Regions from separate parts of the Synechococcus sp. CBW1107 genome, predicted to be linked through region 3. Evidence: predicted binding sites of a transcription regulator. Region 3 holds the regulator's gene; each other region holds the start of a gene.
The links. Region 3 encodes NtcA, which controls nitrogen genes in cyanobacteria. Its sites were predicted from a motif close to GTANCNNNNGNTAC; they were not measured.

Region 1: the regulator NtcA is predicted to act here: its motif matches at 4,437-4,450, upstream of I1E95_RS15505 (P-II family nitrogen regulator).
Region 2: the regulator NtcA is predicted to act here: its motif matches at 4,017-4,030, upstream of I1E95_RS09630 (CbiX/SirB N-terminal domain-containing protein).
Region 4: the regulator NtcA is predicted to act here: its motif matches at 3,509-3,522, upstream of I1E95_RS07055 (MSMEG_0572/Sll0783 family nitrogen starvation response protein).

The regions. Positions count from the first base shown of each region.
Region 1 covers NZ_CP064908.1:2,961,867-2,969,395, reverse strand. The annotation lists gene I1E95_RS15525 (ABC transporter permease subunit) at 1-811, shown strand, start outside; gene I1E95_RS15520 (amino acid ABC transporter permease) at 816-2,099, shown strand; gene I1E95_RS15515 (amino acid ABC transporter ATP-binding protein) at 2,103-2,846, shown strand; gene chrA (chromate efflux transporter) at 2,866-4,293, opposite strand; gene I1E95_RS15505 (P-II family nitrogen regulator) at 4,555-4,893, shown strand; gene I1E95_RS15500 (GAP family protein) at 4,957-5,706, shown strand; gene I1E95_RS15495 (fasciclin domain-containing protein) at 5,716-6,117, opposite strand; gene I1E95_RS15490 (CO2 hydration protein) at 6,150-7,442, opposite strand; gene I1E95_RS15485 (NADH-quinone oxidoreductase subunit M) at 7,439-7,529, opposite strand, start outside.
Region 2 covers NZ_CP064908.1:1,847,720-1,855,248, forward strand. The annotation lists gene I1E95_RS09610 (hypothetical protein) at 1-433, opposite strand, end outside; gene I1E95_RS09615 (CsgG/HfaB family protein) at 664-1,551, shown strand; gene I1E95_RS09620 (hypothetical protein) at 1,580-1,762, opposite strand; gene cobA (uroporphyrinogen-III C-methyltransferase) at 1,850-2,665, opposite strand; gene I1E95_RS09630 (CbiX/SirB N-terminal domain-containing protein) at 2,662-3,960, opposite strand; gene I1E95_RS09635 (hypothetical protein) at 4,110-4,571, shown strand; gene I1E95_RS09640 (ferredoxin--nitrite reductase) at 4,495-6,075, opposite strand; gene I1E95_RS09645 (anthranilate phosphoribosyltransferase) at 6,201-7,229, shown strand; gene I1E95_RS09650 (nitrate reductase associated protein) at 7,226-7,529, shown strand, end outside.
Region 3 covers NZ_CP064908.1:1,138,241-1,145,769, forward strand. The annotation lists gene I1E95_RS06070 (NIL domain-containing protein) at 1-293, opposite strand, end outside; gene I1E95_RS06075 (thioredoxin domain-containing protein) at 414-998, shown strand; gene thyX (FAD-dependent thymidylate synthase) at 1,032-1,754, shown strand; gene I1E95_RS06085 (hypothetical protein) at 1,792-2,166, shown strand; gene dcd (dCTP deaminase) at 2,185-2,778, opposite strand; gene I1E95_RS06095 (cob(I)yrinic acid a,c-diamide adenosyltransferase) at 2,772-3,365, opposite strand; gene ntcA (global nitrogen regulator NtcA) at 3,572-4,300, shown strand; gene I1E95_RS06105 (DUF3084 domain-containing protein) at 4,346-5,593, shown strand; gene I1E95_RS06110 (resolvase) at 5,590-6,039, shown strand; gene I1E95_RS06115 (DUF3146 family protein) at 6,047-6,304, opposite strand; gene pth (aminoacyl-tRNA hydrolase) at 6,341-6,967, opposite strand; gene I1E95_RS06125 (TatA/E family twin arginine-targeting protein translocase) at 7,018-7,335, opposite strand; gene psbH (photosystem II reaction center phosphoprotein PsbH) at 7,385-7,529, opposite strand, start outside.
Region 4 covers NZ_CP064908.1:1,347,512-1,355,040, forward strand. The annotation lists gene I1E95_RS07035 (sll0787 family AIR synthase-like protein) at 1-177, opposite strand, end outside; gene I1E95_RS07040 (MSMEG_0567/Sll0786 family nitrogen starvation N-acetyltransferase) at 174-827, opposite strand; gene I1E95_RS07045 (MSMEG_0568 family radical SAM protein) at 838-1,962, opposite strand; gene I1E95_RS07050 (Nit6803 family nitrilase) at 1,955-2,962, opposite strand; gene I1E95_RS07055 (MSMEG_0572/Sll0783 family nitrogen starvation response protein) at 2,963-3,445, opposite strand; gene I1E95_RS07060 (MSMEG_0569 family flavin-dependent oxidoreductase) at 3,746-5,086, shown strand; gene I1E95_RS07065 (fatty acid desaturase) at 5,062-6,033, shown strand; gene I1E95_RS07070 (alpha/beta fold hydrolase) at 6,030-7,073, shown strand; gene glnT (type III glutamate--ammonia ligase) at 7,146-7,529, shown strand, end outside.

The DNA.
Region 1 (7,529 bases), 1.4 Mb from region 3:
CAGCTTCGATGTGGCCGAAAGCCTGATCCCCTTCGACGCCTCGATGCCCTACTGGCGTGCCCTGCTGGTGGGTCTGGTGAACAGCCTGCGGGTGATTCTCGTGGGCCTCGTGGGAGCCACGCTGCTGGGCACGGCCATGGGCATGGCCTCCTTCAGCAGCAATGGGTTGCTCCGGCGACTGGCCCGGGTGTACGTGGAAGTGATCCGCAACATCCCCCTGCTGCTGCAGCTCCTGTTCTGGTATTTCGTGGTGTTTCTGGCCCTGCCCAACGGCACAGCCGCATTTCAGCTGCCTGGGATCGTGCTCTCCAAGTCGGGGCTGTATCTGGCCTGGTTCGCCCAGGGCTTCAGCTGGCAGGGACCGGAGCTGGTGAATGGAGTCTGGCGCGCGCCACTGCGGCTGTCGGTGGAGTTCACGGCTCTGCTCACCGGACTGATCACCTACACCGGCGCCTTCGTGGCCGAGGTGGTGCGGGGCGGCATCGCCTCGGTGCCGAAGGGTCAGTGGGAAGCGGCCACCTCCCTGGGCCTGCACTGGAGCGCCAGCATGCGCTCGGTGGTGCTCCCCCAGGCCCTGAGGGTGATCGTGCCGGGCCTGAACAGCCAGTACATCTCCCTGGCCAAGAACTCCTCACTGGCGGTGGCCGTGGGCTATGTGGACCTGTATTCCGTTTCGGAAACCACCCTCAACCAGACCGGCCGGGCTCTGGAGGTGTTTCTGCTGCTGCTGGGCTCCTACCTGATCATCGATCTGCTGATCTCCGCCGTGATGAATGGTGTGAACCAGCTCGTGCAGATCCGGGAGCGCTGAACCGATGACCTCGAAACAGAACACTCCCGAGCGCGGTACCAACCCGCCCCTGAGGCCCGCCAGACCGGCGCCGGAGTCCGTTCAGCGCAGCTGGGCCGGTGCCCTGCGTCAGGAACTGTTCGCCAGTCCGACCGATGGGGTGGTCTCCCTGCTCCTGATCGCGGTGATCCTGTCGGCGGCGGTGGGTCTGTGGCGCTGGGCCTTCGGCCAGGCCAGCTGGGCCGTGATCCAGGTCAACACCACCCTCTTCACCGTCGGGCGTTATCCCATCCCGCAGCAGTGGCGCCTGTGGCTGCTGGTGGTGCTGGTCGCAGCCCTCTGCGGCCTCAGCTGGGGGCTGTTGCGGGCCTTTCCCCGAGCGGATCGAGGCGGCGAACTCTGGCCCTTCAACGATCGACTGACGGTGGCCCTGCTCGGTTTTCTCACGGCCTGGCTGCCGGCAGCCCTGGCTCTTGCCTTTCCGCTGCAGCTGCGCTGGTGGGCGATCACCGCTCTGCTGCTGGTCGTGCGCTGGCTCGCGGGCCGCTGGGGACGGGCCTGGCCGCCGCGGCTGGTGAAGCTGGTGCCCCTGGCCTGGCCGCTGCTCTACCTCTCCGGCATGGTGCTGATCGCCGGTGGCCTGGGCCTTCCCCGGGTGCCACCGTCGGAATGGGGCGGTCTGCTGCTCACTCTGCTGATGGCCAGCTTCGCGATCCTGCTCAGCTTTCCGATCGGGGTGGTGGTGGCGCTGGGGCGTCGCAGCACCCTGCCGTTGCTGCGCTGGAGCTCGGTGCTGTACATCGAGTTCATCCGCGGCGCCCCGCTGATCACCCTCCTGTTCCTGGGCCAGAACATCCTGGGGTACATGCTCCCCGGCGGCTGGGCTCCGGATCGTGTCTGGCGGGCGGCCTGGGTGCTCACCTTCTTCTGTGGCGCCTACCTGGCCGAGGCCGTTCGCGCCGGCCTGTCCGCCGTTCCCGCCGGTCAGCTCGAGGCCGCCCGTTCCCTTGGGCTCTCGATGCCCATGGCCCTCCAGAGGGTGGTGCTGCCCCAGGCCCTGCGCATCGCTCTGCCGGCCGCGGTGGGGCAGTTCATCTCCCTGCTGCAGGACACCACGCTGCTGTCCCTGATCGGCCTGCTGGATCTGCTCGGCACTGCCCGTACCGTGATGGCCAATCCCGAGTTCCTGGGCAAGAACGCCGAGGTTTACCTCACTCTGGCCGTGCTGTTCTGGTGTTGCTGCGCCGCCCTCGGGCTGGGCAGCCGGGCCCTGGAACGCCGCCTCGATCCCACCCATTCCCCCGCCTGAGCCATGCCGACCACCCAGCCGATGATCGAGGCCCGTGGGGTGCAGAAGTGGTATCCCAATGGCTTTCATGCCCTTCGAGGCGTCGATCTGAGCGTGTCGAAGGGGGAGGTGGTGGTGATCATGGGCCCCTCGGGGTCCGGCAAGAGCACCTTCATCCGCACTTTCAACGCTCTCGAGGAGTTTCAGGAGGGCTCGATCAGCGTCGATGGGATCGTTCTCTCCAACGACCTGCGCAACATCGATGCGATCCGCTGCGACACGGGGATGGTGTTTCAGCAGTTCAATCTCTTCCCCCACCTCACGGTGCTGGAGAACCTCACCCTGGCACCGGTGGTGGTGCGCAAGCGCCGTCGCAGTGAGGTGGAGGCCCAGGCCATGGCCCTGCTGGAGCGGGTCGGCATCGCCGAGCAGGCCCGCAAGTATCCCGGCCAGCTCTCGGGCGGCCAGCAGCAGCGGGTGGCGATCGCCCGATCGCTCTGCATGGAACCGCGCATCCTGCTCTTCGACGAACCCACCAGCGCCCTGGATCCGGAGATGGTGGGTGAAGTGCTGGAGGTGATGCGCGATCTGGCCGCCGATGGGATGACCATGGTGGTGGTGACGCACGAGATGGGCTTTGCCCGCGAGGTGGCCCACCGGGTGGTGCTGATGTCGGAGGGGCAGATCGTGGAGGAGGCTCCTCCTGAAACCTTTTTCACCAATCCGCAGCACGAGCGCAGCCGTCAGTTTCTGGCCCAGATTCTCTGAGGGCTCGGCGGGCGCCGTTTCAGCCTCCCAGGGGTGTGGTCAGAGCTCCCACAGCAGCCGCAGCCGCGATCAGCCTGAGCACGGGCCAGCGGCGGGCGATCAGCAGCCAGGCCCCCAGCAGCATCAACGCGAGGGCCCAGGCCTTGAAGGGTCCACCGGCCCCCTGCGGCCAGAGCACATGGCCCGCGAAGAACACCGCCAGGTTGGCGATCACCCCCACCACCGCTGCGGTGATCGCCGTGAGTGGCCCCTGCAGGCGATGGTCAGCACGACTGGCCTCCACGAACGGGCCGCCCACCAGGATGAACAGGAAGGAGGGCAGAAAGGTGAACCAGGTGACTGTGAGGGCTGCTGCGGTGGCCAGCGACAGAGCGGCCACCTCCGGTTGCGCAGCGTTCACGGCGCTGGTCCAGCCAGCCATGAAGCCCACAAAGGTGACCACCATGATCAGGGGCCCGGGCGTGGATTCCCCCAGGGCCAGACCGTCGATCATCTGATCGGCTCCCAGCCAGCCGTGCTGCTCCACCGCTCCCTGAGCGACGTATGGGAGCACGGCATAGGCGCCGCCGAAACTGAGCACCGCCACCCGACTGAAGAAGCGGGCCATGGTGGCAAGCAGCCCGTCCCAGCCACCGATCGCACTGAGCAGGGCGAGAGGAACCACCACGGCCATCAGTCCTGCCAGGAGCACGCGCAGGGCCCGGCGGCGATCCAGGCGAGCGTGGGCCGGTGCCAGGGTGTCATCCCCATGCAGGAAGGCCTGTGCGGTGCCGATGTTGTTGCTGGCCTGGGCCCCGGGGACGTCTGTGGAGTCGCTTTCTGGCGAACCATGGCGCCTGTGCCCGCCATCAGCGACAAAGGCCCTGGGCCAGAAGCGGCAGCCAAGGCCACCGGTCAGGGCTGCCAGAGCCAGCAGCAGTGGAAAAGGCAGCTTCAGCACAGCCAGCCCCAGAAAGGCCAGCAGCGCGATGGCCAGAAGGGCTGGGGTGTGCAGGGTGCGGCGGCCGATTCGCCACGCCGCCTGGGCCACGATCGCCGTCACCGCCGGTTTCAGGACCATGAACACGGACGACAGCAACGGCAGGCTGCCCCAGACGGCATAGATGGCCGAGAGCAGGATCAGCAGCAGCAGGGAGGGAAGGATGAACAGTCCGCCGGCCACCAGACCCCCGGGGATGCCATGCATCAGCCAGCCGATGTACGTCGCCAGCTGCTGGGCTTCCGGGCCGGGCAGCACCATGGCGTAGTTGAGAGCGTGCAGGAAGCGCCTCTCCGAGAGCCAGCGGCGGCGCTCCACCAGCTCCGCGTGCATCAGCGCCACCTGGCCGGCCGGTCCACCGAAGCTGATCAGCCCCAGCCTCAGCCAGTAGCGGGCCGTTGCCCCCAGCGACAACGGTGGCGCTGCCTGGCTGGCGAGATCAGTCCTGGCTGGCAAAGCGGCTGGCATCGCGCCGAGCGGGCCCGGGACAAGATCGAGACATCATCGGCGGCGGTACCCACAGCTGGGGTGGATGAGGCAGTGATCCGGACCTCAGTCGAGCCAGCGATCGGCCTCCGTTTCGTTTCAAACAGGCCTGTGCGAGTCATTCTGTCTCGACAGCTACAGAGAAGAGCCGCCCTGACCCGCATTGTTCGCTTGATGCCTACGCGGCTGGGTAACCCCGCCCGTGCTTCCATATCGTTCAGGTTTGTCCCACTGTCATTCATCATGAAAAAGGTTGAAGCCATCATTCGCCCAATCAAGCTTGACGATGTCAAAACAGCTCTCGTCGATGCGGGCATCATTGGCATGACGATCACGGATTGCCGGGGCTTCGGTCGCCAGAAGGGTCAGGTGGAGACGTATCGCGGCGCCGAATTCACCGTCGAGTTCATCAACAAGGTGAAGGTGGAGGTCGTGGTCGACGACGACAAGGTGGATGCCGCCATCGATGCGATTGCCGGTCCCTCGCGCACCGGTGAAATCGGAGACGGCAAGATCTTCGTGACGGCCGTCGAGAAGGCCGTGCGCATCCGCACCTCGGAAACGGGCGCCATCGCCCTCTGAGCGGCCGACTCCTGCTCAGCTGGGGGGTGCCGGACCAGTACGGTCTCAGACGTCACTTCGGCGTTGGCGCCCCTCGTGCCCAGCCTTGATCTGCTCGGCCCCGCTCCGCACCTGAGCTCCGCAGCACTCTTCGGTCAGTCCTCACTCTTCGGTTTCGGCATCGCCTTCAGTCCACTTCACATTGCCGTGGTGGTTCTTCTCCTCCTGGGGACATTCCCCCTGAGGCGTGCCCTGGCCTTCGTCAGCGGTTGGGCCAGTGCCAATGGCCTGGCGGTCGTGGTCCTGATGGTGGTGGGCGACAACCTGTCCCTGGCCGTCAACCACGGAGAACGCGGGCAGGTGATGATCGACCTTGCCGGCGCTGCCGTGTTGATGGCTCTAGGCGTCTATCAACTCACCCCGGCCGCCGCCATCGGCGAGCAGGGCATGGCGATGCGTCTGATGCGTCAACTGCCCGACTTCAGCACACCGATGCTTGTGCTGATCGGGGCGGCCAGTGCCTTGGTCACGCCGGAGAATCTGGTCTTCTATCTCAAGGAAGCCGGCTTGCTGTTGATCAACCAGCCAGGAACGAGTACGGATCTCGAGCTCACCGGTGTGTTCGTGGCGGTGGCCAGCTCCCTGTTGCTCCTGCCTCCCCTGGCCTGGATCGCCACAGGCGGCCGAATCAGAGACCCCCTCAGCCGGCTGGAGGACTGGATGGAGCACCACGGTGAGTGGCTGGTCGGGGTGCTGGCCCTGCTGATCAGTGCCTATCTGATCTGGGAAGGGCTCCATGGACTCTGGCTGCTGCAGGGAGCAGCTCCGCTCTGAGCGGGAGAGTCAGCCTGGCAGCATCACCCGGTTGATCACATGCACGATGCCGTTGTCGCAGACCACATCGGCCGCATGGACGCTGGCATTTTTGACTTCGAATGGATCGGCGCGGCGGATCGGCAGGGTTGCCCCCTCCAGGGTGGTCCACTCCGGCTGACTGATCAGCTGCTCGCGGGTGTACTGGCCCGAGAGCACGTGATATTTGAGGATCCGCGCCAGTTGCGGGGGATTCTGGACCAGGGTCTGAACGGTACCGGCCGGCAGGGCGGCGAAGGCGTCGTCGACGGGGGCGAACACGGTGAAGGGCCCCGGGCTGGAGAGAGCCTCCAGCAACCCTCCGGCCTCAACGGCCGCCAGCAAGGTCTGGAAACAGCCGGCCGCGCGGGCGGTGTCGAGAATGTCTGGCACGGGGATGGTGGGCAGAAGAACGGTGGAACAGCTCAGCGGTAATCCTGTCCCTGCACGTCGCGGAGGCGTGCTTCGGGCTTGAGGAAGCGATCCATCTGGCTTTCAAAGAAGCGGCGGTTGGCCATGAGATGTTCCGGATCGGGATCATCCAGGGGATAGAACAGGGCGGCCCTGAGGGCCTGGATCACCGCCGAGGTCACGTTGTACATCGAGCGCTGGAAGGTGATGCCCAGCTGAATCAGCTGATCCTCTTCGCCGCGGCGGTGCTTGAGGTAGATCTCCTTGAGGTAGGGGGGCAGGAAATGCACCATGTCCTGCATCAGCAAAGTGGGTGGAATTCCGGCTGAACCCACAGGAAACACATCGGCATAGAGAATGCCATAGTGGAAATCCGCCTGATCGGCGGGCACCTGGCCCGCTTGAGCATTATAAGATTTGGTGCCTCGAAATGGCGCCGTACGATAAAAGACTGCCTCCACATAGGGCAGGGCTGCTTCGTAGAGCCAGGTGAAGCCTTCTGATTTTGGAATGATCTCGAGACACTCGCCGTTGATATAAACGTGGTGATAGATGGGGCGGCCAGCGACAGCGAAGATGCCGTTCACCAGGAAGTTCATGGCATCGGGAACTCCAGCGAAGCCCCCTTCGTCATAGATGTCACTCATCTCGAAGAAGACCGGGGCCATCACCTCCCAGAACAGGCCGAGGTTGGCGTAGTAACTGAGCTTGCGCACCTGCTCCAGGAACATCTCGGGAAACAGCTTGTGCAGACCCAGCATCAGTGGATTGCCCTTGAAATAGGCCTTGATCGCCCGATCAGCATTGGCTTTGTAGGTGTCGCTCTCCAGGTAGTCGTAGAAGCGACCGCCCATGCCCTGGTGCCAGAACATGGCATCCATGCAGGCCTCCGCAAACTCCATGTTGATGCGGTCGTGCCAGAGGTGGTGGAGCAGCTTGGGCATCCGCCGTGTCTCGCCCTTCTCCATGAAGGCCAGCAGCTCGGGGTGGGCTCCGGCCTCGCCACGCCAGATGCGCAGATCGGCACTCTCTCCGGCATAGGAATTGGGAAGATCGAGATACTCCTGACTGGGGAAATACTTGAACGCCGGCAGGGGGTTCAGGAACACCCGCTCGGCGATGTACAGCAGATCTCGCCAGTAGAAATCCATCGGCACGGCATAGGCCTTGTAGATGCCGATGATCTGAGTGAGGTTCTCAGGAGTGTCCGGCAGCATCGAGCCGCCCGCTTCCAGCCTCTGCACCACTTCGGCAAAAGGGTGGGTGGAAGGGGGAAGGACTGTGGGCCTGGGGGTCAGCACCGTCATGAGGGGAGCTCCTGCAGGGTTGAAGGGGCGGGGAGAGAAGCAATCAGGGGTCGGTGCTGAGCCAGGGGCGTGGTGACGGATTCACTC
Region 2 (7,529 bases), 710 kb from region 3:
TGGTGACGGCGAACAGCCGGGGGATGCGATGGCTGTTGTACACATGAAACTCACGCACCAGGGAGACACCCTCCTCGCGCACGGCCTGGTTGAGCACCAGCGACCCGTCGGGATCCGACACCGAGCGGTGGAAGGTGCCTGGGGGGATGCGCAGGATGTCACCGCCGGTGTCGAGGCGCACGATGTGGAAGGGGTAGTTCCAGCCCAGGTTCACCAGGAAGAAGGTGCGGCCGCCGTGCATCGCCAGCAGGTTGTCCTCCTGGTGGGGGTGCAGGTAGAACTGCCAGGCGCCGGTTTCGGGGTCGTCGGGGGGGCTCACCGCCGGGCCGCTGTGCACCACCAGATCCCGGGCGTTGGACGTGGGCACCGTGATGTCGAAGAAGCGCACCGCCGGGGTGTCACGGAACTTCTCGTAGGGAATCAGTTCGAACATCGGGGCCGGTCTGGGCCCTTTCTGTTCGCTGTTTCGGAGCAAGGATGCGGCCATGGCGGCAACCGCCGGCACTGATGGCCTGACGGTGTGAAGTCTTTCCATTGAACAGAGCCGCCGCCCCCTTCAAGGTGCAGGACGCTACTGAACGGACTCCTGCGGACAGAAGCCGATCCGGTCATGACGGGTCTGGCCATCGTTGGTTGAATGGATGTCTCCTGGAAGCCTTCGCCTTGTCCGATCGCCCCAACTGCCTCCCCGCAGCGCTCCTGGCCTGGATGCCGGTCCGCTCCATGCCCCTGCTCCTGGCCGCTGGACTCGGCCTGGGGGTGGTTGCGGCACCGGTCCAGGCGCAACCTCGGCCCGTGGCGGGCCGGCCCACGGTCTCGGTGCCTGATTTCAAGAACACCGTCACCCAGCAGACCTGGTGGTGGCAGGGACCCGTGGCCACGGATCTGGCGGCGATGCTCGCCAATGAGCTGCAGGCCACCGGCGATATCCAGGTGGTGGAGCGCAACAACATCAAGGCGGTGCTCTCGGAGCAGGAGCTCGCGGAGCTGGGCATCGTGCGCCGCAACGCCAATGCGGCCCAGCGTGGCCAGATGACCGGGGCCCGCTACATCGTGCTCGGCACGGTCACCTCCTACGAGTCGAACGTCGAGAGCAAGACCTCAGGCAGCAACTTCGGCCTGCTGGGCTTCGGCACCAGCAAGCAGCAGGCTGAAACCAAGGACTACGTGGCGATCGATGTGCGGGTGGTGGACAGCACCACAGGCGAGGTGGTGGGTCAACGCACGGTGGAGGGCCGGGCCACCAACACCGCCGCTGCTCAGGAGAACGGCGTGAATCTGCTGCCGGCCGCCGGCCTGGCCCTGTTCCTCGCTCCCAACATGGGGCGCACCGGCCAGGGACTCACCGGGGCTGCCGGCACCCTGCGCTTCGGCTCGAACAGCTCGGAAGCCCAGCGCACGCCGGCAGCCAAGGCGATCCGCGCCGCCCTGATCGATGCCTCCAGCTACGTGAGCTGCCTGCTGGTGCCCAAAGGCAACTGCATGGCCAGCTTCGAAGCCCAGGAGCAGCAGCGGCGTGAGCGCACCCGTGGAGTGCTGCAGCTGGAGTGATCCTGGGTTCTGTGCCGGCGCGGGTTGATCAGCGGGGCTTGATGTTGAGCAGCTTGGCGCCGTAATCGGCCGTGAAGGCCGCCTGCATCTGCCAGGCCCGCAGCAGGGTCTTGGCCACCTGGCGCAGCTCCTCGATGTCGTTGCAGCTGTCGATCGCCCTGGAGTGGACAGCCGTGGAGAACTCGCGGGACAGGGAGAGGGGGTCGTTCATGGTGATTTTGCATTACGTTACAAAGCGGAAGCGGTCTTCCGTGGGGCGGCTTGCCGTACAGCGCCCACCCCGGCCTGTCAGGGCTGCTCAGAACGGGATCGGCATCTCCACATCCGCCGGCGGGGGCGCACAGGCCGCCACCCGCTCCAGCACCACCTGGCCGATCACCACAATCGAGGGTGACCCGTAGCCCTCGGCTTCGGCCGCATCAGCCAGTTCCCCGAGGGTGCTCACCAACTGCCGCTGGCCACTGACGGTCCCCTGCTGGATCACCGCTGCGGGGGTGTCCGGTGCCAGCTCTCCGGCGATCAGCTCATCGCAGATGCGGCGCAGGTTGTGCAGCCCCATGTAGATCACCAGCCCATCGCTGCTGCGGGCCAGGCCGCGCCAGTCGACCCCGGGTCGCCCCTTGTCGATCTCCTCATGGCCCGTCACGAAGGTGACGCTGGAGCCCGCCTTGCGGTGGGTGATCGGGATGCCCGCGTAGGCGGGTGCGGCGATGCCGGCGGTCACGCCCGGCACCACCTGCACCGGGACCCCATGGCTGGCCAGGTGGGCCGCTTCCTCGCCACCACGGCCGAACAGGAAGGGATCGCCGCCCTTCAGGCGCACGATCGTGCGGTGGCGTCGGGCCAGGTCCACCAGCACGGCGTTGGTGCTCGGCTGGGGCACGGAATGGTGTCCCCGGCGCTTGCCCACGAAATGTCGCTCGCAGCCCACCGGGGTCAGCTCCAGCAGGGCCGTGGGCACGAGGGAGTCGTAGACGAGGGCATCGCAGCACTGCAGCAGGCGGTGGGCCTTGACGGTGATCAGCTCGGGATCGCCAGGCCCCGCCCCCACCAGATACACGGTGCCCAGGTGGTCGCCAGCGGCATCAGCAGGATCCGCCTTGCCAGCACTCATGGCAGGGCCTCGAGCTGATCGAGCAGCAGCGCCTGGAAGCGCGGGCGTTGCAGCAGCGGGGCACCCAGCGCGGCGGGCAGGCTCTCGGTGAGCCGGTTCGCGGCCAGGGCCAGGGGCAGGGCAGCGCCGCGGATCGCCAGAGTCAGGTCCTCAAGATCAGTCGCAGTGTATGGAGCGGCTTGACAGGACGCCGAACAGCGGCGCTCGAGGTGGGCCAGGTAGCGGTCGGCCACGCCCGGCGCGAGCGGGTGGTGCAGCAGCAGAGGTGGCAGGTCCGGGCTGTGGCTGGCCGCCAGCTCAGCCAGCTCGTCGGCGAGCGCTTCCTGCCAGCTGGGCCAGGCCCCGAGGAAGGGAAGCCGCCGCAGGGGACCGTGGCGGCGCCAGGCCGCCGCGATCGCTGGGATGTCGTGGCGCACGTGGTTGCCGGGCAGCAGCAGCAGCGGCACCAGGGTGAGCGGCAGCTCGGGACTGTTCTCCCCCGGGGCGGCGGGATCGGGGGGAGCCGCGTCGCCACTGAGGGTCTGCAGCCGCACGGGGGCTCGCCTGCGGCGCTCCAGGTCGCGGGCCAGGGTCTGGAGCTCCTCGGGAATCACCCCCCCGGCCCGGCCATGAACCACCAGCAGCAGCGGGCAGCGGGGCAGGGACGCCAGCCGACGCCGGGCACGGGCTTCCGTGCCGGGGTCGAGGGGGTGGCTCAGGGCCTGCTCAAGCCCCTCTCGGGCAGTGGGCAGGCGAGCGAGCAGATCCACGGCCTGGGACGCCAGCGTGCCGTCGAGGTCGCTGCAAAGCTCCAGTAACAGCTGCTGCAGGGCTGCCTGGGGCCAGACGCTCAGCCCCACCGCCAGGCCCTCCAGGGCGGCGCGGCGCAACGGAGATGGGCCGGCCTGGCGCGCCATCTGTTCGAGACGGGCAAAGTCCTGGCTGTCGCGTTGGTGCCCCAGGAGGGGCAGCAGGGCCGCACGCGGCCGCTCGGCCACCGCGGCTCGCAGCAGGGCGGCGCAGGCGGGATCCCGGCGGCGGCCGATCAGATCGAGCAGCTCCAGCCGCAGGGCCAGCGCGGCGGGCTCGCCGGATTCGGGCAGGCTCAGCCACCAGCGCAGCAGCCGGGCCGATCCGGCTCCATCGAGCTTCTCCACCAGCACCGCGACCAGGTCGGTGGCCGCAGGCAGCGCCCCCTGCTCCAGGGCGTCCAGCCAGGAGCCTGTGGCCACGTCGGCCGATCGCCTGAGGCGCTGCAGCCAGGGCCAGCGCTCCAGGCTGCCTTCAGGCGGCAGCTGGGACGGCAGCGCTGTCACAGGGAGGGCCCCAGCGCCATCAGGCGCCTCCTCTGGGCTGAATTGGATTGAAAACTGTCTCCATTGATACGTTTTATGGGGAGGGCCTGGTGGGGCAGCGGCGCTCCCTCTAGCAAGGAAGGAGACACAGCTGTCAGGACAAGGACGCCATGGACCAGGGCCACGCCACCACCGAAGGCTCGACGGATCGTGGAGCCTGTGCCCGCAGCGGCGGCAGGCCCAGGGCTCCGCTCCCGGCCAGTTTCGCCGAACTCAAGCAGCAGCAGCTGGTGTTCACCCTGGTACGCCAGTTGGCCGAAGCCATGTTCGTGCGTGCCGATCGGGAGCTCAGCCGTCGGCTCTGGCAGGAAGTGGCGGTGCTGGAGATCGATCCTGACCGCATCACCGCCCTGCTCTACGGCGGTCAGTCCTGCGACGACCGCGAGGGCCTGATGGCCCTGGATGCGAGCTGGACCGAGCAGGTTCATCCTGCCGCCGAGCCACGCCGTGGCTTCCGCTGGGGCTGGGGTGGCGGTGCACCCCGCCGCGGTGTGATCAGCTCACGTCCGTCCGCGGGCGGGCGCCGTAGTGCTCCACCAGCAACGCCTCCAGCACGTCGGGGAGCTGGCTGAGGGGCACCCCCTTGTCGTGCAGCGCCGCCAGTTTCGGGTTGGCGTCCATGGCACCACCCAGGAAGATCTTGGCGGCTTCCACCATCTGTCCGTCCACCCGGGTCTTGGCGCCCATCAGGCCGATCTGGCCCATGTAGGGCTGGCCGCAGGCGTTGGGGCAGCCGGTCCAGTGGGTGCGCACGCCATGGGGCAGCTCCAGGCGCCGCTCCAGTTCATCGACCACCGCCTGCGCCGTGCTCTTGGTCGGAATGAGAGCAAAGCTGCAATAGCGGTTGCCGGTGCAGCTCACCGCTTCGGCCTGCAGGGGTCCAGGGGTCACCTGGAAGTGCTCCAGCAGCGGTTCCACCAGCAGGGCATCGAGCCTGCCCTCGGGCACATTGGCGATCAGCGCGTTCTGGCTTTCGCTCAGCCGCAGTTCGCCGCTGCCGTACTCCCTGGCCAGACGGGCGAGTTCCACCATGCTGGCCGCCTCCAGCCGGCCCATCGGCACGTGCAGGCCGACCCAGTGCAGACCCTTCTGCTTCTGAGCGTGGACGCCGCAGATGTCGCGCGGGGCCTGGGACACCAGGTGGGAGCCGTCGTGGGCGGGGGTGGCGGCGGCTTCCTCCACTCCCACGAATTCGGCGAAGGTGTCCAGCACCTGGGAGCGGTAGTCCTCGAGGCCCAGGGCGTCGATGAGATACATCAACCGGGTCTTGTTGCGGTTCTCGCGGTTGCCTTCCCGCTCGTAGTGGCGCAGCACCGCCAGGCTGAAGGCAGGCAACTGATCGCCCCGCAGCCAGAGACCCAGGGGAATGGCCAGTTCGTTGCGCTGGGCGGAGAAGAAACCGCCCACCATGACCGTGAAGCCCAGCTCACCGTTGTGATGGGCCGGCAGGAAGGCCAGATCGTTGTGCAGCAGAAAGCTGTCGGGAGCTCCACCCACGGCCACATTGAATTTGCGGGGCAGGTTGCGCGGGCCTTCGGGCCCCAGCAGCGCCTCCTGGATCGCATCCACCAGGGGCCGGGTGTCGAGGAATTCCTCGGGGTCGAGGCCGGCGAGCGGATTCCCCGTGACGTTGCGGGGGTTGTCGTGCCCCGACTGACGGCTGGTGAGCCCGACGGAGGCGAGCGCCCGCATCAGGGGGGCCATGTCTTCCAGCAGCAGGCCCCGCAACTGGATGTTCTGGCGGGTGGTGATGTCGGCACTGCCGTGTTCACCGCAGCGATCGACCACATCGGCAAGTACCTCCAGCTGCTCCGAGCTGATCACACCGTTGGGCAGCCGCAACCGCACCATGAAGCGCCCGGGGGTGACGGGCCGGAAGAAGATGCCCAGCCATTTGAGGTGGATGGTGAGGGTGGCCTCATCGAGGGAGTCCCAGCCCTGGGCACCGAGATCCTCCAGTCTGGGCTCCAGATCCAGACCGCAGGCCTCGGCTTTCGCCTTCTCCACCTTGTTGAGTTTCTGGCTGGAGCCAGCCGGGGCTGCAGGCAGATCTGAGGAGGGAGAAGACGTGGTCACGATTGCATCCAAACCATCTGAGTCTGACCCTTTAGCCTCTCAGCAAGCGCCTCCATCCCCTGTTGCAAGCATTACCAAACATGGTTCCCGGGGGGATCGCGGGGGAGGTGTCCAGGCGTCCGTTGATGGCACCGGAAGCGATCCGCTTCCGGGAGCTTCTCGCCAAGGTGGGCAGCGGAGAGCACACCAGCACCGGCCTGAACCGCGGCGAAGCCCGCGAGGCCATGGACCTGATGCTGCAGGGGCTGGTGGGTGATGCCCAGCTGGGGGCTTTCCTCATCGCCCACCGCATCCGCCGGCCCGCCGCGATCGAGCTCACCGGGATGCTCGACAGTTACCGCAGCCACGGCCCGGTCCTGCGGACCCCCGGACGACGACCCCTCTGTTTCGGTGTTCCCTACGACGGCCGCAGCCGCACGGCGCCGCTCCTGCCGTTGCTGGCGCTGGTGCTGGCCTCCGCGGACCAGCCGGTGGTGCTGCACGGTGGCGATCCGATGCCGGTCAAGTACGGCGTGACCCTGGCGGAGCTGTTCTCCGTCCTCGGGCTCAACTGGCGGGGCCTCAGCCTGGCCGAGGTGCAGCAGCGACTGGATCGCCATGGTCTGGCCCTCACCCACCAGGCCGATCACTTCCCGGAGGCCCAGAGGCTTCTTCCCGTGCGGGACGCCATCGGTAAACGGCCGCCGGTCGCGAGCCTCGAGCTGCTCTGGACGCCCCATCAGGGGGACCACCTGCTGGTGAGCGGCTTCGTGCATCCCCCCACCGAGAGCCGGGCCTGGGAGGCCCTGGGCCACGCCGGTGAGGCGGATGTCTTCACCGTCAAGGGCCTGGAGGGTTCCACTGATCTGCCCACCACCCGGGCCGGCATCACCGCCCGGCTTCGCCATGGGGGGATGACCCGGATCCTTCTCCACCCCCGCGACCACGGCATCACGGCCCAGGAAGTGGCCTGGCAGAGCCTGGACGTGTGGCGTGACCAGGCCCTGGCCGCCCTGGTGGGGGTGGGCCCCCTGGCGGACGCGCTGCTCTGGAATCTGGGCGTCTACTGGTGGCAGGCCGGCCACAGCGACAGTCTGGAAGCCGGCCTGGTGCAGGCGCGGGCGCTCCTGGCGGCCCGCAGTGGCGAGCGACTGCGGCGGGAGCTTGCCGCATGAGCCTGCACAACCGCTGCTTCGCCTTCGAGGCCGACTTCGTGGATGATCTCCGCTGCCTGCCGATGGCGGTGCGCCGCAAGCTCGATCTGGCCGGTGTGAAACTGCCGCTGAGCCACTGGCATGCCCTCACGGCGGACGAGCGGGCGGAGCTGCTGGCCTGGCCGGATCACCCTGGGGCCATCGATGAGCTGCGGCTCTGGCTGCAGCGGCGGACCGCCGGCCTTGCCGACGGTCCAGCCCGCGGGATCGATCCCGCTGCCGGACTCGACTGGCAGCAGCGTGAAACCGTGCCGGAGCGGT
Region 3 (7,529 bases):
GCACCGCTGGGGCAGACGCTGGAGCAGATGCCGCAATCGACGCAACGGCCGCGGTCGATGCGGATCTCTCCGGGAGCGCGGTCAAGACCCAGACCCAGATCCTCCAGCCACTGCTCGGCGGCATCGAGTTCGTCGATGTCGCCCGAGAGCTCCACCACCATGGTGCCGCTCTGGTTGGGGGCGATCTGGGCCCGCAGGATCTTGGCGGCGATGTCGAAATCCACGGCAAGCCGGTAGGTGATCGGGTGATGCACCGTTTCGCGCGGGAAGTGGATGGTGAGGCGACGCTTCACCGCAGCCTGGAGAGGACACCAATGCTATCGAGCCTTTCCAGACGGGGTTCCGGGCAGGGATCCCGGCAGTCCCGCCAGAACTGCCAGAGTGCCAACGCTTCAGGTCCCATCCACGCCTCGATGACTCTGCCCGACCCCGCGGCTGAAGCCAGCTCCCCCCTGGGTCGGCGCGAGCGGATGGTGCTGGCCGCCATCGCCGCCGCCCTGGCGCTGCTGCTCTTCTGGTTGCGCGGGGGCCTGCAGCCCCAGGCGCCGCTGGAGCAGCTGGCCCGGCGTTCGCCGGAGTTGCCGCTGGCCCTCGCCAGCGGTCGGCCGACGGTCGTGGAGTTCTACGCCGACTGGTGTGAGGCCTGCCGCTCGATGGCCCCGGCGATGGCGGCCCTCGAGAGCGAACACCGCGGCGACCTCAACGTGGTGCTGCTGAATGTGGACAATCCCCGCTGGAGCCCGGAAATCGATCGCTACGCGGTGAACGGCATCCCGCAGCTGGAGCTTTTCGACCGTGGCGGCCACGCGATCGGCCGCTCCCTGGGGGCCCGCAGCCGCCCCGAGCTGGCCTCGATCATGACCGCTCTGATCGAAGAGACTCCCCTTCCCCCGCTGGCGGGCGTTGGCAGCCTCTCGCCCCTGACGGGCGGAGAGGGGCCGGGCACGGGTCCGACCACACCAGCCCAGGCCCAGGCCGGCCCCCGCAGCCACGCCTGACTCCACCGCCACCTCTCCCCTGCCCGCAGCCCCATGGACCGTTTCCGGGTCGAGCTGATCGCCGCCACTCCCAACCCCCAGCAGTGCGTCTATGCCGCCATGCACCAGGACTACAGCGAGGGGTTCGTCGCGGCTGACCGCGCCGAGTGGCCCGATGAACGCACGGCGGGCGAGATCTGCGTCAAGCGCCTGCTCTCCGGCGAACGCGGCCATTACGGCCCGCTGGAGCATGCCCAGATCGTGCTCAACGTTGGCTGGTTTCCCCACTCCGTGATGCAGCAGGCCCGCACCCACCGGGTGGGGGTGAGTTTCGATGTGCAATCCATGCGCTACACCGGCGATCGCATCTGCAAAGCCGCCGATGGCAGCCTCGATCTCGAGGAGGTGTTCTATCTGCGCCCGATCGGCGATTACAGCGACCGCCAGGGCAAGAAGTACAGCTACGACGAGATCCAGCGAGGACTGGACCTGGAGCTCTGCCGCCAGGCTGCGATGCGCTACCGCGACCTGCTGGCCGCCGGCTTCGCCGAGGAACATGCCCGCGGCATCCTCCCCTTCGATTACCGCCAGCACTTCGTGGTGAGCTTCAGTCTGAGGGCCTTCCTGCATTTTCTGGACCTGCGCGCCAAGCTGGATGCGCAGCTGGAGATCCGCCAGCTCTGTGATCTGATGTGGCCCCATCTGGAGTCGTGGGCTCCAGAGATCGCCGCCTGGTACAGCCGCGCCCGCCTGCACAAAGCGCGCCTGGCCCCCTGACCGACCTGTGCCTGGAAGCCCCTCAGCCAGCCCTGCCATGCCACCGCTTCCTCTGCTGCTGCTTCTGTTGCTGATCGCACCGGCGGCTCACGGCCAGATGCTGATCGACGCGATGGGGGCGGCGGCGATCCAGGGAACACTGCAGGGAGCCTCCGCTCCGGGCTACACCAACCTGCTGCGCTCGGTGGAGGGGAGGATCCAGGGCCTTGGCGCCGGCAGCAGCGGCGACTCCTTCGCAGGCCCGTCGGCCGTCCGGAGCTCCACACCGATAGCGCCGGCTTCTGTGGCGAGAAGCGGTCCAGGCGAACCGGGCGCCGAAACCCACTTCGTGGTGAACAGCCGTGTGATCCGCCTCTGCCCGAGCGGGCTCCCCTGCATCGGCCAGGTGCGCCGGGCCATGGGGATGCCCTGAGTCAGGCCTTGGCCAGGGTCAGACCCTGGCCAGAGTCACGCGCTCCGGCTGATGCTGATACTTGCCGGCGCGATCCTGGTAGGTGGTGTCACAGGGATCTCCTTCGAAGAACAGCAACTGGGTGATGCCCTCATTCGCGTAGATCCGGCAGTCCGCACCGGATGAATTGCTGAATTCGAGGGTGAGATGCCCCTCCCAGCCGGCCTCCGCCGGCGTGGTGTTCACGATGATGCCCAGCCGGGCGTAGGTGCTCTTGCCCAGGCAGATCACGGTGATCGTCGGCGGAACCTTCAGCTTCTCCAGGGCCACGCCGAGGCCGTAGGAATGGGCCGGCAGGATGAAGTACTCCCCATCCTCGTCATGGTGGAGGGGGGCGGGCTCCAGGTTGCCGGGATTGAACCGCTTCGGGTTCATCACCGTGCCGGGCACATGGCGGAAGATCAGAAACTCCCGCGGCGAGAGGCGCAGGTCGTAGCCGTAGGAGGAACAGCCGAAGCTCAGCACCGGCCGGGTGGCGGTCTCCGGCTCCAGATGCCTCACCAGGGTGGGCTGAAAGGGCTGGATCATCCCTTCCGCGGCCAGGGCATTGATCCAGCGGTCGTTCTTCAGCATGGGGCACCTCCCCGCCGCAGCTGGGTGACCTGATCGGCCATGGCCAGCAGTTCCAGGGGGATGGACGGTCCTGTGAGGATCACATCCAGGTGGGCTGGCCGTTGCTCCAGGGTGCTGATCACCTCCTCAGCGGCGAGAAAACCCAGCTCGATCGCCAGTCCCAGTTCATCGAGCACCATCAGCTCCACGGCGGCCCCCAGCAACTGGTCGCGGCTGAAGGCCCACACCTCCCGCACGGCGGCATGCACGGGTTCCGGCTCCAGGTCTGCAGGCTGGGTGAGACAGGAGGGCACGGCCGGGCGCAACCACTGCAACCGGCCACAGAGCCTGAGGCTGTGCTCAGGCCCCTGGTCGACCCCCCCCTTGAGGAACTGACTGATCAGCACCCGGCTGCCCAGTCCCGCACTGCGCAGGGCCTGGCTGAACACCCCGTCGAAACTGCCGCGGAACGAGGCGGTGTGCACCTGAAGCAGACCTTCGGGCCTCGCGGGCAGCGGCCGGGAGCGGGGCGGCAGCGGCCGGGACGTCCCGGCGGCGCGCACGGGATGACGCGACTCGGCGGAGGCATTGCGCAGGCTGGCCGTCATCAACACCCCAAGGGAAGCCGAACCCGAATGTAGCGGTGTCCTGGCCGCCAGCAAGGCTGAGCCACCATCCCTAGCGCGAACACCCGTACTGCACCCATGGGCGAAGCCCGGCCGGACCTGTGTGGATGCAATTCATTAGTGTCGGTGACTACAGGGCTCGCCATGGGCGATCCTTACCGTCCATCTCACACCTGCTCCGCCGAAACATGGTTGGCGCGATGCGCGGATTCAGTCGCACGGGCGGCCCAGCGACACCAGCTCCCGTGGGCCTCGCCGCGGCCGCGAGCGGAGCGAGCACGCTCCTTGATGTGATGCGCGGCCTGAGCGGCTGCGTGATCGAAACCGTTGAGCGGGGTAAGACGATCTTCTTTCCCGGTGATCCGGCTGAGCGGGTCTATCTGCTGCGCCGGGGGGCCGTGCGTCTCTCGCGGGTGTACGAATCGGGTGAAGAAATCACCGTGGCCCTGCTGAGGGAAAACAGCCTGTTCGGGGTGCTTTCCCTGCTCACGGGTCAGCGTTCGGATCGCTTCTACCACGCGGTGGCCTTCACCCGGGTGGAACTGGTGGCGGCCCCGGCGGGTTCGGTGCGGCGGGCCATCGAGCAGGACTCCAGCGTGGGCCTGCTCCTCCTGCAAGGCCTCTCCTCGCGGATCCTGCAGACCGAGACGATGATCGAGACCCTCACACACCGGGACATGTCGTCAAGGCTGGTGAGTTTCCTGCTGGTGCTCTGCCGTGATTTCGGAGTGCCCGGGAGCGAAGGCATCACGATCGACCTTCGCCTCTCCCATCAGGCGATCGCCGAGGCCATCGGCTCGACACGGGTGACGATCACCCGTCTGCTGGGCGATCTGCGCCAGGCAGGACTGGTGCAGATCGATCGCAAGAAAATCACGGTCTTCGATCCGGTGGCCCTGGCCAAGCGCTTCAGCTGAACCGGTTGCGACCGCGGTTGATACTGGACCTTCCCGCACGGTGCTGTGTCCGGCTGGCTGCTGATTCTGGCCCTTCTGGCTCTCGGGGGGGTGTTGGCCACCCTGGGGGATCGGCTGGGCAGCCGGGTGGGGAAGGCCAGACTCAGTCTGTTCAACCTGCGGCCACGCAAGACGGCCGTGCTGATCACGGTCCTCACAGGCAGCCTCATCAGCGCCGTCTCCCTCGGACTGATGCTGGCGGTGAGCGAGCGCCTGCGCGTTGGACTGTTCGAACTCGATGCCCTGCAGGCCAGGCTGCTCGACAGCCGCACCACCCTGCGCCGCAGTGAGCAGAACCTGCGACGCAGCCGCCAGGAGCAGGCCAGGGTGGAAGCGGCGCTGCAGCGGGCGCGCCGCGATCGGGAGCAGACCAGGCGTCAGCTCACCGCCGCTGAGATCCAGACGCGCCAGTTGCGCGGCGAACTCAAGCCCCTGCTGGCTCAGCGCCAGGACCTGCTGGTCCAGCGCGACCGCCTCAACCGGGACATCCGCGCCAGGGACCAGGACATCCGCAAAACCGAAACGGAGCTGGCCCGGGTGCGCGGCCTGATCACGGCCGGCGAAACAGAACTCAAGGGACTGGAGGAGAAACTGATCGCGCTGCGCCGCGGCGATGTGGTGATCAGCAGCGGACAACCCCTGGCCAGCGCCAAGGTGAACCCCCGCAACGCAACCGAAGCCAACGCCGCGGTCGTGGCACTGCTGCGTCAGGCCAATCTGAATGCCTTCCAGCGGGTGCTGCCCTCAGAAACCCCCAACCGCCAGATCCTGCTGGTGCCCCGCCAGGACATCGCCACCCTCGAATCTCGCATCTCCAGGGGCGGGCCCTGGGTGGTGAGCATCCTCTCGGCCGCGAACGTGCTGCGGGGCGAGGACCAGGTGCTGGGCTTCCCCGACCTCAGGCCTAACCGCCAGGTGCTGCGCAAGGGAGATCTGATGGCCTCCACCGTGCTGGAGGGCGATGAACGCTCCAGCGAGCAGGTCCGCAACCGCCTCAACCTGCTGCTGGCGGCCTCCTTCGCCAAGGCCCAGCGCCAGGGCTCGATCGCCGACGGTGTTCAGTTCGACGTGGCGGCCTTCAACCGGCTGGGGCGGGAACTGAGCGAGCGCCCCCCCGGGCAGACCGTGACCCTCGAGGCCGTGGCCGTCCGTGACGCCGAGACCCCCGATCCGCTGGTGCTCGACCTGCGCCTGAGCGAAGCCCCAGGCGAGCCACGGCCGGAGCGGCAGGGGCCTGGGCGGGGGCAGCCATGACGCGCCCAGCAGCACCGGGTCTTCCCATCCAGGGTGCCCTGGCGGGGCTCGACCCTGGGCGCAGCAAGTGCGGCCTGGTGCGCACAGACCGGAGCCGGAAGCAGCTGCTCGAAGCCCTGGTGATCCCTCCTGAGCAGGCCTGGAGGCGCCTGGAAGGCTGGCTGCTGCAAGGGGATGTGGAGGCTGTGATCCTCGGCAATGGCACCGGCAGCGCCAGCTGGCGGCAACGGCTGGAGCCGCTGGCGCCCGTGCTGCTGGTGGAGGAGCACGGGTCAACCCTGGCCGCGAGGGCACGCTTCTTTGAACTCCACCCGGCCCGCGGCTGGCGTCGCCTGTTGCCCCAGGGCCTGCGGCAACCACCCCGCGACTGGGATGACGTGGTGGCCCAGCTGCTGCTGGAGCGCCTGCTGGGTCACCCCCTGGCAGCGGCGCCGGAGACACGCTGAAACAGCCCTAGAACTTGGCCCGCACGGTGAAGGCATAGTCGCCGCCCGGTTCGAGCTGATAATCAACCTGGAGCAGGAAGCGCAGCAGCGCATCCTGAATCAGGGCACGACCCAGGGATGGCTCCACCGTCAGCTCTCCCCGCCCGAACGCCCAGCGGAAGGTCCAGTGGAAGCCGCCGGCCGCCACCTCGCCCTCCAGCAGCTGATGACTGAAGCTCTGATGCAGCACCCGCAGCTGGGCGGTGGTGGCGGGCAGGCGGCTCAAGGGATCAGGGCACGGGGCGGCAGAACGAAGTCAGCGTCAGAGAGGGTTGGGCTTAAAGCTGTTCAGACGGGTGCCGGCCCTCTCGTAACCCCAGCGGCGGATGAATCCGACACCGTCAAGCACTTCGGTCAGCACCTGCTGCAGCAACGGCAGCTCGTCAGCCTCGAAGCGGCCCAGCACATGGGAAATCGTACGGGCTCTGCGCAGAGCCGGGTCCAGCGCCGGCGCGCCGATGCCGATGCGCAAACGGGCGAAATCCTGGCTGCCCAGATGGTTGATGGTGCTGCGCAAGCCGTTGTGGCCGCCGGCACTGCCGGAACGGCGCAGGCGCAGGCGCCCCAGGGGCAGGTCCATGTCGTCCACCAGCACCAGCATCTGATCGGGGCGGAGCCCGAACCAGTCGAGCGTGGCCCTGATCGAACGGCCACTCTCGTTCATGTACGTGCTGGGCTTGAGCAGTCGCAAGCGATCGGAGCCCTGGCCGAGATCAGCGATGGTTCCATGCAGCTTGCCGTTCGCCCGGAACGAGGCACCGTCCCGCCGGGCGAGCTGATCCAGGACCATGAAGCCCACATTGTGGCGGGTCTGGGCGTACTTCTCACCGGGATTGCCGAGCCCGACCAGCAACTGCAGGTCGGCAGAGGGTGCGGCTGTGGAACTCATCGCGGGTGCCCGCCGAGGCACAGGCAGGCAACGGACTGCAGCACCAACCCTCAGCTGGATGGGGAGGCTTCAGACGTGACGTCCGTCTGCGATTCGGTGGAGGCGGGAGTGGACTCAACCACGGGCTGGGCCTCAGCCGTCATGGGCTCGGCCGCCAGGGCTTCGGAACCCAGGCTGGTGGCGGACACGGTTTCGGTGTCGACAGCCTTGCGGAACTCCTGCTCGAACTCTCGGGAGGCCGACTGGAACCCCTTGAGCGTGCGCCCGAGGGTGCGACCCAGCTCAGGCAAACGCTTAGGCCCGAAAACAAGCAGCCCGATGGCGGCAATCACCGCCATCTCAGGAAGACCGATCCCGAAGAAGTTCATGGAGGAGGGGTCTCAGATTGGGTGCGGCAGTGAGGGGAGATCCCGGCGATCAACCCATGCCGTTCCAGTTGACGGTGATGCCGTCGAGGAGCAGGGACCGGTTGTACAGCTGCAGGATCACCAGCAGGAAGACCAGGAACAACGCCATGAAGACGCCCATGACCGGGGTGGTTCCCCAGCCGGGTACGACCTTG
Region 4 (7,529 bases), 210 kb from region 3:
GGAGCCCGTGGCGGCGGGCAGGAGGGCCGCGTCATCGCCCAGGGCCGCCGCCAGGCCGAGGGCCGGGAACGGGAGATGGGGGAAATGGGCCGCGGGACGCTGGATGTCCGTCTTGCCGCGCCAGCCAGCCAGTTGTCGCAGCCGCGCGGCCAGGGCCTCCAGATCGGGCTCACTCATGCCGCCTGGCGTCGGGACCCCATGGGGGGTGCCTCCGGCCGCCGCTCACGGGAGGGGAGGTAGTAGTCGAGGTCGGCCTCCATCAGATGGTGGCTGACGCCGCGGATCTCCAGGGTCTCCACCGAACACCAGTGCAGGCGCCGGAAGAAGCGCACGTTCTGGATCTGCACCGTGGCCAGGAATCGCTTGCAGCCCCAGCCATGGGCCGTGGTGACGGCTTTCCAGATCAGACCCTTGCCGATCTGATTGTGGCGGCGGAACGCGGCAGCCACCCCCAGACGGCCGCCGTACCAGAGGCCGGGAGTGGTCTCGAGGATCCTCACCACCCCCACCACCGAGCCCGCGTTCTCTCCGCCGTGGGTCAGGGCGGCGATCGGGTAGGCGAGGTCATCGTTCGCATCGCGGTCGGTGGCCTCGAACAGGTGCTGTTCCTCGCAGAAGATGCGGCTGCGCAGGCTCCAGTAGCCCTCCAGCAGAGGTGAACCCTGGCGCAGCAGGTGAAAGGAGAACCGATCGGAGCAGGCCCCAGGAGAGAGCCGGAAATCGTCGGCGTCGACGCCGAGCCCCCAGCGAACCGAAGGCGTGTAGGCCGCCGGCGCGGAGCTGGGGCTGCGGCCGATCTCGTGGCTGGAGGGATCGATGAAGAACATCGCCGTGGGCTCAGGAAGGGCCGGCTGTGCCGGACTCGAACAGGGAGAGGGCGGAGCAGGCGCCGCACTTGGCGCACCCCGCCGTCATGGCGGTCGAAATCAGATCGGAGGCGGCCAGCAACCCACCCACCGCGGCGTAGACCTCGACCATGAAGTCGGTGCTCGGAGCGGGATGGTGCTCCAGTGGGGTTCCGGCGATCGGCACGAACGGGACCACGAAGGGATAGACGCCCAGGGCGATCAGGCGCTCGCTGCAGCTCACGATCGACTCAGCGCTGTCCCCGAGTCCGGCGAGCAGGTAGGTGGACACCTCTCCCCGGCCGAAGACGGCCACCGCCTGCTCGAAGGCCGCGAAGTAGCGCTCGAGACTGAGCTCGGCCTTGCCGGGAAGGATGCGCTGGCGCACGTCGGGCTCGACCACCTCGAGGTGCATGCCGAGGCTGTCGACGCCGGCGTCCTTCATGCGCTGGAACCAGACCGGGTCGTCGGGGGGCTCGCACTGGGCCTGGATCGGCAGGGGCACCCGCGCCTTGACGGCACGCGCCGTTTCCGCCATCAGACGGGCGCCGCGGTCGTCGGAGTTGGGGGTGCCGGTGGTCATCACCAACTGCTTCACGCCATCGAGCCGAACGGCCGCCTCCGCCACCTCGGCCACCTGCTGGGGGGTCTTGCGCGCCAGCGTGCGGCCGTCGTCGAGCGATTGCTCGATCGCGCAGAACTGGCAGGACTGGGCGCGGTCGCGGAAACGGATGCAGGTCTGCAGCAGGGTGGTGGCCAGCACATCACGGCCGTGCAGCAGCGCGATCGAGCGGTACGACGTGCCATCGGCGGTGCTCAGCCCGTAGAAGTGGGGCTCCGGCGGGGTGTCCACCAGCTGCGGGGAGCCGCTCCCATCGCGGTGGCTCAGCCAGACCTCGCCATCGTCGTGGCGCTCCAGGGCATAGGGCGAGCCCTGGGAGGCGGTGTTGTAGACGGGCACCATCACCGTGACGCCATCGACGCTGATGGCGCGGTGATCGGAGGGGCCGGCACCGCCACGACGACCGGGATTACCGCCAACAGCTGGCACCGCCACTCCATTCACCTGCAGTTCGGTGACCAGACGGCCCAGTGCTGCCGAAGGGCGCTCAGCCATGGGAGGCCACCTCCAGCGGGGGCAGCGCTGCTGCGACGAGGGACAGGTCCGCAGGGACATCAACAGGAGGCCCGGGGTGGTCCTCGATCAGACGGGCCGGGGTGCGGTCGATGCGCAGACCCAGCAGATCGGGGCGGCTGTAGTGGCCCACGCTGTCCATCATCCGCTTGCGTTTGGTGATCAGCGAGGGGTCGAGCTCGGCGATGGCCAGACCTTCGCCTTCGGGGAGCGGGCCGGCGAGATAACGGCCCTCGGGGCTGATCACTGCGGTGTGGCAGCCGCCCTGGAGGGCCTTGTGCAGTGAGGCGTCCGGCGTGATCGTGTCCAGATCGGCGGGATCCAGCCAGGCCGTGGAGCTGATCACGAAACATCCCGCCTCCAGGGCGTGGTGACGCAGGCTGACGGCCGTCTGCTCGCTGAAGATCGGCCCCACCAATGAGCCGGGGAACTGGGCGCAGTGGATCTCCTCCCCCTGGGCCATCAGGCTGAAACGCGCCAGAGGGTTGTAGTGCTCCCAGCAGGCCAGGGCACCGACCCTGCCGAGGTCGGTGGGGACCACCGTCAGGCCGGACCCGTCGCCCTGGCCCCAGACCATCCGCTCGTGGTACGTGGGGGTGATCTTGCGGCGTTTGAGCAGCACCGTGCCGGTGTCGTCGATCAGCAACTGGGCGTTGTAGAGGCTTCCGCCATCGCGCTCGTTGATGCCCAGCAGCACGTGCATCCGATGCAACCGGGCCGCGTCCGCGATCCTGTCGATCGCCGGGCCTGGCACAACCACCGCCTGCTCATAGAGCCGCAGGTGCGAGCGGCCCATCAGCACGGGAGGCTCGATGAAGGAAAAGTAGGGGTAGTACGGGAGGAAGGTTTCCGGGAACACGATCAGCTGCACCGAGGCTGCAGCCGCTTCGGCCATGGCCTCCAGCACCCGCGCCACAGACCCCTCCAGGCTGTGAAGCACCGGACGGATCTGGGCGGCTGCAACGACGATCGGCGCCTCCATTCAGAGCGTCCAGGTATCGAGAATGAAGGCACCCTCCTTGCGATGCATCAGAATGATGTCGAGCACATCGAGTGGATTGACGGGGCGAATACCTGGAATCAAGGCACCCTCGCCATGGCCATAGAGGGCCTGAAGGGCAAAACGGCAGGCATACACCTTGCCTCCCTGATCCATGAACTTCTGAAGACGGGCATTGAAATTGAGATGACCGTCGAAGGCCGCATCCCCCAGCTTGGGGAACCCCCGCTGCACCCCGAGAGTGACACCGGGCCCATAGAGCAGGATCGAGGTCTCGAAGCCCTTGTTGATCAGGCGGCTGGCCTGCAGCAGGTTCACCAGACCGATCGAGCCTTCGAAGGCCACGGTGTGAAAGGTGACCAGCGCCTTCTCGCCCGGCTCGGCCTTGACATCAGGAAAAACCTTTTCCTCGTAATCAACGAGAAAATCTCCCGCCTGATGAGCGGGATGGGTGACCTCGGGCATCGATGAAGGGCCTGGCTAAAAAGCAACAACCAAGACCCTTGCACAGCTCATGTTGCGTTCTGTGTAGCCACTGCCACAGAATCACCAGGCCACCCGCAAGAGCGGGCCGTCACCCGCGATTCGTCACGATCGCTACCGTCAATCGATTCTCGATATCAGAGGATTTTGGATCATCCCAAGGGCGAACTCGTTCAAGGACGAGTTGCTTCAAAACGCTCAGGCCAATGTCGACGACACGCGACACCGCCATCACCAGCGTGAGGACCGAACCGTGACAGCCAGGACATTCAGCACGCGCCCGTGAATCCAAGCCAGCGGACCAGCCTCGTCACCAGCTCGGGGCCTCCCCCGTCGGACTCCGCCGTCCAGCGTGTGCCGGTGGTGGTGATCGGCGCCGGCCAGGCCGGCCTGTCGGTGGCCAGCTGCCTCCAGCAGCAGGGGTTGACCCCATTGGTGCTCGAGCGGCATCGGGTCGCCCACTCCTGGCAGCACCAGCGCTGGGATTCCTTCTGCCTGGTCACTCCCAACTGGCAATGCCGACTGCCGGAGTTCCCCTACGACGGCGACGATCCCGACGGGTTCATGGGGCGTGACGCCATCGTCGATTACCTGCGCCGCTTTGCCGCTCACGCCGCCGTGCCGGTGCGGGAGGGCATGGCCGTTGAACGCCTGCAACCCCTGGACAGCGGTGGCTACCGCCTGAGCACCAGCGATGGGCTGATCGAGGCCCCCCAGGTGGTGATCGCCACCGGCGCCTACCACCGCCCCCGGCGTCACCCGCTGGCAGCCCGTCTGCCGGCCGGGCTGCTCCAGCTCGATGCCCGCGACTACCGGCGCCCCGAGCAGCTGCCCGACGGGCCCGTCCTGGTGGTGGGCAGCGGCCAGTCGGGCTGCCAGATCGCCGAAGACCTCTTCCTGGCCGGCCGTCGTGTTCACCTCAGCGTGGGTTCGGCTCCCCGTTCACCCCGCCGTTATCGCGGCAAGGACGTGGTCGACTGGCTCGATCGCATGAGCTACTACGACACCCCGATTGAGCAGCACCCGGATCCCCGCTCGGTGCGTCGCAAGACCAATCACTACCTGACGGGCCGGGATGGAGGCCGGGAGATCGATCTGCGCCGACGTGCCCTCGAAGGGATGGTCCTGCATGGCCGGCTGGAGGAGATCAGCGCCAGCGGCTTCCGCTTCGCCCCCGATCTGGCCGCCAACCTGGATGGCGCCGACGCGGTCTATCGCCGCATCCGCGCCAGCATCGACACCTACATCGAATCCAACGGTCTCGACGCCCCTGAAGAGCCCGCCTACGAACCCTGCTGGCAGCCACCTCCGCTGGATCCACCGCTGGATCTCGGCGCTGAGCCCCTGGCAGCCGTGATCTGGTGCACGGGCTATCGCTCCGACTTCCGCTGGGTGGAGGTCCCCGTCTTCGATGGCGCCGGGGAGCCGGTCCACCAGCGCGGTGTGACACCGGCTGCTGGTCTTTACTTCCTCGGGCTGCCCTGGCTGCACACCTGGGGCTCGGGCCGCTTCTGCGGCATCAGCTCCGATGCGGTCTATCTGGCCGGCCTGATCCGCCGCCAGGCCGATCGTCGCGAGGCCAACCAGGAACGGTTGGAATGCACGGCGTTGCTGGGATCCTGAGGTCCGTGACCACGAGCCAACCGGCCATCAAGACGGCCTCCGCCGAGCTGATTCCCGCGGAACCCCTGCGCCGGCTCAACCAGCGCTCCGACGCCGCCGGCTGGCGGCAGCTGGCGGGCCATGGGGCGCTGATCCTGGCCAGCGGGCTGATCTGGGGCGACGCTGGCCTGTCCTGGGCACTGCGGCTGCCGGCCCTGCTGCTGCTGGGCTGGGGCCTGGCCTTCGCGTTCTGCGCCATGCACGAATGCGGCCACCGCACCGCGTTCGCCAGCCGCCGTCTCAACGATGCCGTGGCCTGGTGGGCCGGGGTGCTGAGCTTCTACAACGCCGACTTCTACCGCCGCTACCACCAGTGGCACCACCGCCACACCCACCAGCCGGGCATGGATCCGGAGCTGGAGGATCCGCCGCCCACCAGCCGCTGGACCTACCTACTGGAGTTGAGCGGACTGCCCTGGTGGATCGGCAAGCTGCGGGGCCACGCCGCCGGCCTGCGCGGCGACTTCAGCGGTCGCCCCTACATCCCCGCCGAGGCCGCCCCGGCGCTGCGCCGCTCGATCCGGCTCCAGTTCGCTGTGTATGCCGTGCTGGTGCTGCTGTCGCTGCCGGGCGCCAACGGCTTTCTGCTCTGGCAGTGGCTCCTGCCGCTGGCCCTGGGACAGCCGCTGCTGCGCTTCGTGCTGCTGGCGGAGCACGGCGGCTGCAGCACCGCCAACGATGTCCTGCGCAACACCCGCACCACCCGCACCCTGGCGCCGCTGCGCTGGCTGATGTGGAACATGCCCTTCCACGCCGAGCACCACCTGATGGCCTCGATTCCCTTCCATGCACTGCCGGCGGCCCACGGCTGGATCGCCGGGCGCCTGAAGCACAACGATCCGGGCTACCTGGCCGTGCACCGGGCGTTCCTGGCCGATCCGTCGACGCTGGCGCTGCGAGCGGCATGAGCGTGGCCGCGGCGATCCAGGGCCGCGATGCGGTGTTTGAGCTGGGTCCGCTTGCGCTCAGCTGTGGCCGGGTGATCGCCGACGCCCGCCTGGCCTACCGGGTGTTCGGTGAACTCAACGACGCGCGCTCCAACCTGGTGCTCTACCCCAGCTCCTACGGCGCCTGGCCCGAGGACATCGACTGGGTGGTGGGCCCGATCCTCGATCCAGCCCGTTTCTGCGTGCTGGTCGTGAGCCAGTTCGGCAACGGACGCTCCAGCAGCCCCAGCACCAGCGCCATGGGGCTGGCGGAGGACGGCTGGGTGATCAGCCATGCCGACAACGTGGCGGCCCAGAAGCGCCTGATCCGCGAGGTGTTCGGCGTGGACCGCCTCGCCCTGATCTACGGCTGGTCGATGGGGGCCCAGCAGGCCTACCACTGGGGGGCCCTGGAGCCCGACGCGGTGGCGCGGATCTGCTGCCTCTGCGGCACGGCCCGCACCACTCCCCACAACCGCCTGTTCCTGCTGAGCCTGCGCCAGGCCCTCACCGCCGATCCGGCCTGGGATGGGCGGCGCTTCACGGCCCACCCAGGGCAGGGGCTGCGCACCTTCGCGCTGATCTATGCCAGCTGGGCCGCCAGCCAGGCCTTCTACCGGGAGGGGCGCCACAGGGCCCTCGGCTTCGCCGATGTGGAGGAGTACGTGGAGCGCAGCTGGCTGCCCGCCTACCGCCGCCATGATCCCCACGATCTGCTGACGATGCTCGACACCTGGCTGGCCAATGATCTCGGAGCCGCCTTGGGGGTGGCGCTGGGGGATGGCCAGCCCCTGGAGCTGGCCGCGGCCCTGGGGCGGATCACGGCCCGCACCACCGTGATCGCCGGCTCCCACGACCTCTATTTCCCACCCGACGACTGCGCCGCCGAAGCCGCTCTCATCCCCGGCGCCCGCTTCGAGGTGCTGGAGTCGGTGCTCGGACATCGGGCCGGCAATCCCCGCGACGCTCCGGCCGAGCAGGCCCTGATCCGCGCCGCCCTCGAGCGCCTGCTGATGGAGTGATCCGCCGGGCCGCCCAAGCCGCCCCGATCCGACCGACCGCGCCCCACCGTTCCGCCCGCCCCCGCTGAGCCCATGACCGACCTGGCCCGCTACGCCGCCGACCACGGACTCCGCCATTTCCTCTTCTCCTTCTCGGATCTGTTCGGGGTGCAGCGCGCCAAGCTGGTGCCGGCGAGTGCCGTGAACCAGCTGGCCCGCGATGGCGCCGGCTTCGCGGGCTTCGCCGCCTGGCTGGCGATGACCCCGGCCGATCCCGATGTGCTCGGCCTGCCCGATCCCGCCAGCCTGGCGGTGCTGCCCTGGCAGCGCAGCGTGGCCTGGGTGGCCACCGATCTGCAGGTGGAGGGCCGGCCGCTGGAGCAGTCGCCGCGCTGGGTGCTTCGCCGCCAGCTGGAGAGGGCGGCGCAGCTGGGCTACAGCTTCCGGACGGGAGTGGAGGCGGAGTTCTTCCTGTTG